One region of the Fictibacillus arsenicus genome, then DNA from elsewhere that is predicted to be linked to it. Evidence: a T-box and tRNA genes for the amino acid it is inferred to sense, from the RefSeq annotation. Region 1 holds a T-box; the other holds one or more tRNA genes.
The links. A T-box is a leader RNA that pairs with one kind of tRNA and senses whether it is charged. The one in region 1 lies ahead of thrS (threonine--tRNA ligase), so its partner is inferred to be a tRNA-Thr.
Positions count from the first base shown of each region.

Region 2: it encodes a tRNA-Thr, which carries the amino acid that the T-box ahead of thrS (threonine--tRNA ligase) is inferred to sense. The anticodon was not compared.

Region 1 covers NZ_CP016761.1:2,751,629-2,755,103, forward strand. The annotation lists gene thrS (threonine--tRNA ligase) at 1-1,788, opposite strand, end outside; T-box leader at 1,838-2,063, opposite strand; gene ytxC (sporulation protein YtxC) at 2,128-2,997, opposite strand; gene ABE41_RS14205 (amino acid ABC transporter permease) at 3,099-3,475, opposite strand, start outside.
Region 2 covers NZ_CP016761.1:538,106-541,580, forward strand. The annotation lists rRNA gene ABE41_RS02955 (23S ribosomal RNA) at 1-382, shown strand, start outside; rRNA gene rrf (5S ribosomal RNA) at 450-565, shown strand; tRNA gene ABE41_RS02965 (tRNA-Asn) at 575-649, shown strand; tRNA gene ABE41_RS02970 (tRNA-Ser) at 654-745, shown strand; tRNA gene ABE41_RS02975 (tRNA-Glu) at 774-848, shown strand; tRNA gene ABE41_RS02980 (tRNA-Val) at 879-954, shown strand; tRNA gene ABE41_RS02985 (tRNA-Met) at 1,116-1,192, shown strand; tRNA gene ABE41_RS02990 (tRNA-Asp) at 1,282-1,357, shown strand; tRNA gene ABE41_RS02995 (tRNA-Phe) at 1,402-1,477, shown strand; tRNA gene ABE41_RS03000 (tRNA-Thr) at 1,486-1,561, shown strand; tRNA gene ABE41_RS03005 (tRNA-Tyr) at 1,644-1,728, shown strand; tRNA gene ABE41_RS03010 (tRNA-Trp) at 1,756-1,829, shown strand; tRNA gene ABE41_RS03015 (tRNA-His) at 1,846-1,921, shown strand; tRNA gene ABE41_RS03020 (tRNA-Gln) at 1,931-2,005, shown strand; tRNA gene ABE41_RS03025 (tRNA-Gly) at 2,035-2,109, shown strand; tRNA gene ABE41_RS03030 (tRNA-Cys) at 2,124-2,198, shown strand; tRNA gene ABE41_RS03035 (tRNA-Leu) at 2,223-2,307, shown strand; gene ABE41_RS03040 (hypothetical protein) at 2,436-2,645, shown strand; gene ABE41_RS03045 (coiled-coil domain-containing protein) at 2,761-3,447, shown strand.

The sequences.
Region 1 (3,475 bases):
TAGAACGAGCATGTAAGGGATCTTCTTCATTTGAGCTTCACGGATCTTATAACCCATCTTCTCATTTCTTGTGTCGATTTCAACACGTACCGCATGTTCTTTCAAGTCTTCTTGCAGTTTATACGCGTATTCGTTATGAACATCAGATACAGGGATCAGCTTCACTTGTACGGGTGCCAGCCAAGTTGGGAATGCACCTGCAAAATGCTCGACTAAAATTCCTAAGAAACGGTCGATCGAACCATAGATCGCACGGTGAATAACGACCGGACGAACCTTTTGGTTATTTTCATCTACGTAAGTAAGGTCGAACTTTTCAGGCATCTGGAAATCCAGCTGAATTGTTGCGCACTGATGACTTCTCTTAAGTGCATCTTTAATGTGGAAGTCGATTTTCGGACCATAGAATGCGCCGTCACCTTCGTTAAGGTGATAGTTCATACCCAGATCTTCTAATACATTCTTCAATGCACCTTCAGCTTGTTCCCATAAACGGTCATCACCCATAGAATCTTCAGGACGAGTTGAAAGTTCTACTGAGTACTCAAAACCGAATGTGCTGTAAATTTTATCAACTAACTTAAATACGTTTTTAATTTCACTTTCAATCTGTTGTGGTGTTACAAAAATATGTGCGTCATCCTGGCAGAAAGTACGTACACGGATCATACCATTTAATGCACCGCTGTATTCGTGGCGGTGTACCTGGCCAAATTCAGCCATACGTACTGGCAGGTCTCTGTAAGAGTGAAGCTTATTTTTAAAGATAAGCATATGGCCTGGGCAGTTCATCGGCTTCATCGCGAACTTTGTATCATCTACTTCAGAGAAATACATGTTTTCGTGATAGTGATCCCAGTGCCCGGATTGCTCCCATAGGCGCTGATTCATCATAAATGGTGTACGCACTTCATCATAATCAACTTGACGCTGAAGTTCACGCGAGAAATTTTCAAGCTCTGTACGAATTGTTTGACCGTTCGGAAGATAGAAAGGCATTCCAGGCGCTTCTTCTGAGAACATGAAGAGTTCTAATTCTTTTCCAAGTTTACGGTGATCACGTTTTTGTGCTTCTTCAATAAAGTGCAGATACTCATCAAGATCTTTTTGGCTTAAGAATGCAGATCCATAGATACGCTGAAGCATTTGGTTGTCACTGTCTCCGCGCCAGTAAGCTCCAGAGATGCTCATTAGTTTATAGGCTTTGATTTTACCAGTTGAAGGTACATGCGGTCCGCGGCAAAGGTCAAAGAACTCACCTTGTTCATAGATCGTAATTTTTTCTCCTTCAGGAAGGTCACGGATCAATTCAAGTTTTAAATGATCATTTAATTTCTCATAAATTTCAAGAGCTTCTTCACGAGTTACTTCTTTACGGACGATCGGAAGATTCTCATTAACAATTTTTTTCATTTCTTTTTCAATCGCAGGAAGGTCTTCTGGTGTTAAATTATGAGACATGTCTACATCATAATAAAAACCGTTATCGATCACCGGGCCGATTCCAAGCTTTACATCTGGATACAAACGCTTTAGCGCTTGAGCGAGCAAGTGAGCGTTAGAGTGTCTAGTCATCTCAAGACCTTCTTGTGAATCCTGCATTACGATCTCAATCGATGCATCTTCTTCAATCGGGCGTGAAAAGTCATACAATTGCCCGTTTACTTTTCCTGCTACAGCTTTTTTCTTTAAGCTAGGGCTGATACTTTCAGCAACTTGTTCTGAAGTTACTCCTTTTGGAAATTCCTTGAGCGATCCGTCTGGGAATGTAATTGAAATTGACGACATAAAAAACATCTCCTTTTATTTATATAAAACAAAAAACACCCGTCCCTATAGAAGGGACGAGTGATTATCTCGTGGTTCCACCCTTGTTCCGCAAAATAATAATAAATTACGGCACTCGGACAGGATAACGGACTGCTGCCGTCAGCGATTACTTAAAGTTTCACCGCTGAAGTTCCAAGGTGGTAAAGCAATTTTTCGTGTTAGGAAGCTTTCAGCCGTAACTTCCCTCTCTAAAAACCGTAAAAGCTGCTTCATGTCCTTATCAATACTGATTAAATGATAAAATTATAAACTTATTATATGCAGTCATCTATCAAAAAGCAAGAGGCCAATGACAGTTTATGACTTTTTTTTATACGGATACGGGTTACCCTTTAAAGACATCTTCTCAATTGGTGATATTATAACCTTCTCTTGAAAAATATTCTTTACCGTTTGCAGAAGCGGGTGATCCATATCATATGCATAAATCCGGGCAGATGAAGGAGCTAATCCGATTAAAGGTCCGAGGAGTCGTTCATCTAAGTTAACGGCATTCGTTAATTTCATTGCCCTATCATGCAAGTTCTTTAGTTCAGTTTTTGATAGCTGATTTTGCTGTTCATCAAATATAACTACATTCTCATAATCAAATATAATTACAATATCATTTTTAAAAATAGATTTTTGTTTTGATAAGCACGTACGTAATTGTTCAATAAATAATTGATACTCAAGCTCTAATTTATATTCATCAATAGCACATTCAACAATCCTAAGCAAAGTTGCTAAATAATCTTTAAGACGAAACTTTAAAAACGCTTCAAACTCTAAGAAGTTTCTTTTTTCAGCTAAGATAGACTTCCACTGACCTCGTATGAGTCCACTCAGACATGGCAAGCTTTTGACCTCTGGGATCCCTTCGATTTCCCCTAAGATAATGCTCTTAGATATTGAAAATATTTCCTTCTGTTCAGCAGAGTCGCTATAAAAAAAGGCATGTTCAATCATTTCCTTTAAACAAATATCTTCTACCTTATTCCTTGTAAATTCCGTTAACACATCCAAAATGAATTCTTTATTATCATGTATGTGCAGTTCAAGAATTTTTGAAGAAGCATCAGATAATTTGGCAAAGGAAGGGTTAATTTTAAATTTGACTGCCGTCCGGATCATTTTTTTTAGGACAGCGATTCCGTCAGACGGGTGTGAAAAAGCGATCGTGATCAAGCAAGTCCCCCCCATATAAAATCTCAATAATACAATATATGGGACCAGGTCTTAAAAAATGTTACCTAAACAAGTAAAAAACAACCCGGAAACCGAGTTGTTTAATCATAAACAAATTTTCGTTCAATTTTGGAAAGGATATAAGCCATACCGAGAGTCAGAATTAAATACATGAGAGCTGCAGTCATGTATGGTTCCCAAGGCCGATAATACTGGCCCATCATTGCCCGGGCATAATACATTAATTCTGGTGTAGCAATGATGGATACGAGTGATGAATCTTTTATTAATACTATAAATTCGTTTCCAAGAGGCGGTATCATTCTTCTCGAAGCTTGAGGAAGTATAACATGTTTCATAGCTTGTACATGATTCATTCCTAATGACCTTGCTGCTTCCATCTGGCCTTTATCGATTGACTGAATTCCAGCCCGGAAAATCTCTGCAATGTAAGCCGCTGCATTTAACGACAATGCTA
Region 2 (3,475 bases), 1.8 Mb from region 1:
TCCTGGGGCTGAAGTAGGTCCCAAGGGTTGGGCTGTTCGCCCATTAAAGCGGTACGCGAGCTGGGTTCAGAACGTCGTGAGACAGTTCGGTCCCTATCCGTCGCGGGCGCAGGAAATTTGAGAGGAGCTGTCCTTAGTACGAGAGGACCGGGATGGACACACCGCTGGTGTACCAGTTGTTCCGCCAGGGGCATAGCTGGGTAGCTACGTGTGGACGGGATAAGTGCTGAAAGCATCTAAGCATGAAGCCCCCCTCAAGATGAGATTTCCCATCACGTTAAGTGAGTAAGACCCCTTAGAGATGATGAGGTTGATAGGTCTGGTGTGGAAGCGTGGCGACACGTGGAGCTGACAGATACTAATCGGTCGAGGGCTTATCCTTAAAATTGCACGAAACGTTTGGAAACGTCGTATCTAGTTTTGAGAGAACATACTCTCTATATAATTGGTTCAGTGATAATGGCGAAGAGGTCACACCCGTTCCCATACCGAACACGGAAGTTAAGCTCTTCAGCGCCGATGGTAGTTGGGGGTCTCCCCCTGTTAGAGTAGGACGTCGCTGAGCCATACATATTCCACAGTAGCTCAGTGGTAGAGCTATCGGCTGTTAACCGATCGGTCGTAGGTTCGAGTCCTACCTGTGGAGCCATATTGGAGAGCTGTCCGAGAGGTCGAAGGAGCACGATTGGAAATCGTGTATACGGTCAACCCCGTATCAAGGGTTCGAATCCCTTGCTCTCCGCCAGATACATACCTCTCTAACTTTAAACACTGGCCCGTTGGTCAAGCGGTTAAGACACCGCCCTTTCACGGCGGTAACACGGGTTCGAATCCCGTACGGGTCACCATTTTTATACATAACCAACTTTATATTATATGGAGGATTAGCTCAGCTGGGAGAGCACCTGCCTTACAAGCAGGGGGTCGGCGGTTCGAACCCGTCATCCTCCACCATTAACTTTTAATACTTTATATCATCGCGGGGTGGAGCATGGAGCGTAAGCTTCTGTGAAATCACGACGACATGTCTCGTGGATACGCTTCTAAGATAAACATGTAGAGGAAGAGACAGTCAATATCATACTCGGATACATCGTCCGAAACTTTTATATCATCGCGGGGTGGAGCAGTCTGGTAGCTCGTCGGGCTCATAACCCGAAGGTCGCAGGTTCAAATCCTGTCCCCGCAACCAATATTATTTCATGAAAAACGTCGAGATTCTTCTTGACCATGAAATATCTGGAGTGCCCATAGGGTGCAACCAATTTTATTTATGAACATGGACTCGTGGTGTAGTGGTTAACATGCCTGCCTGTCACGCAGGAGATCGCCGGTTCGACCCCGGTCGGGTCCGCCATTTTTATTTTCTGGTGGTTTTTACATTCAAGAGATTTAACTCTTGGCTCGATAGCTCAGTCGGTAGAGCAGAGGACTGAAAATCCTCGTGTCGGCGGTTCGATTCCGTCTCGAGCCACCATTTTTTTTGCCGGTTTAGCTCAATTGGTAGAGCAACTGACTTGTAATCAGTAGGTTGGGGGTTCAAGTCCTCTAGCCGGCACCAGTTTTTTCTTCCTTAATTGGAATAAAAAACGTATTGAAAATAGGTCGTAAATAACTTACAATAGAACCTGTCTTCATTTTGTGGAGGGGTAGCGAAGTGGCTAAACGCGGCGGACTGTAAATCCGCTCCCTCCGGGTTCGGCGGTTCGAATCCGTCCCCCTCCACCATTTATTTATAAACATATTTATCCTTACAGGGGCATAGTTTAACGGTAGAACGAAGGTCTCCAAAACCTTTGGTGTGGGTTCGATTCCTACTGCCCCTGCCATTTAAATTATATTGTGGCGGTCGTGGCGAAGTGGTTAACGCATCGGATTGTGGTTCCGACATTCGGGGGTTCGATTCCCCTCGTCCGCCCCATTTATGTGTTGGGCTATAGCCAAGCGGTAAGGCAACGGACTTTGACTCCGTCATGCGTTGGTTCGAATCCAGCTAGCCCAGCCATTTTTTATATTTATGAATGAGATATTTTTGCGGAAGTAGTTCAGTGGTAGAATACAACCTTGCCAAGGTTGGGGTCGCGGGTTCGAATCCCGTCTTCCGCTCCATTTGAATTTTATCTGGCGGCATAGCCAAGTGGTAAGGCACGGGTCTGCAAAACCCTTATCCCCCGGTTCGAATCCGGGTGCCGCCTCCATACAAGTTTTAAAAGCTTTACAATGCCGGTGTGGCGGAATTGGCAGACGCGCACGACTCAAAATCGTGTTCCTTCTGGAGTGTCGGTTCGACCCCGACCACCGGTACCATTACATACTAACTTTTAAGTCAATGCTAAACGGCATTGGCTTTTTTATCTTCCTTTTAATGTGTTCATGCCCAGATGTGAACCTCTTTCTTGTACATTGAATAGTTAAGTATAAGGGGGGGGAAACATATGTATAGAGTGCAGCTTGGGACGATCATAGGTTATGTTTTAATCACAGTTTGTATTACCTCTTTAATTTTCTTAGTTTCTGATATTGCCCGCTATATGAATGTGATTGAAATCATGATAGGTAAAATATTTTATTCCATGAGGCTTATCATTGTTTTTATAACAATCCTAATTATTTCAGTTCTTTTTCTTTTTAGAAATTATAGATGAGCAAGCGTTCTTACAAACGTAGGAATGCTTTTTTTGTTTCCTTAATCGTGACATAAAGTTTTACTAAGAAAATAAATTTAAGGAGTGATGTCTTTTTAGAAGGGGGTAATAAGTTTTGTTTAAAGAATTTTTTGATTTTAAAAAGCTAAAAAAAGAATGGATTTATTTTGGGGCAATCACCTTTGTGTTAGTTTTGGTTAGCTTGTATTGTGCACATGCATGGGGTTATAATAAAGCTTCTATTTTGTTAGATGATAAAAAAATAACGGCTTATGAGATTAATGAAGAGATAGAGAGTTTGAAAAATGATCTGGCTGTTATTGAAGAAAAAGTAGCTGATGCAGGAGAGGAACAGAGCAATAAACAAGCAGAATTGAGTCAAATGAACTCTGAGTATGAGGAAGTTACAAGTATAATTAATCAAAGAGATGATGTTCAGAAGGATTATGATTCACTTTTACAACAAGTTGAAGAAAAAGATGAAGAGATAAAAGCTCTTAACCAGCATATTTCTGATAAACAAAAAGAACTCGACAAAATCACAAAAGGTATTGTTATCAAAAAGAAAGAGCCGAGAGTGTTAGTTGCTGGAGTTTTTATAGCCGGAAAAGATATACCACCGGGCCGATACAAAGTTGAACCGAACAGGGGATCAGGAAATTATTTTGTGAACGGCGGAGCAAAAGTAAATATCATCTTAGGTAAAGGTGATGATTTTTACTTGCCTGAATATGTGTTTGAATTAGATGAAGGCGATGAAATTGAAGCAACTTTGTCTGTAAAGTATATACTTGTTGAGTAAAATTGAATCAATTTTTTAAAAGAACTTG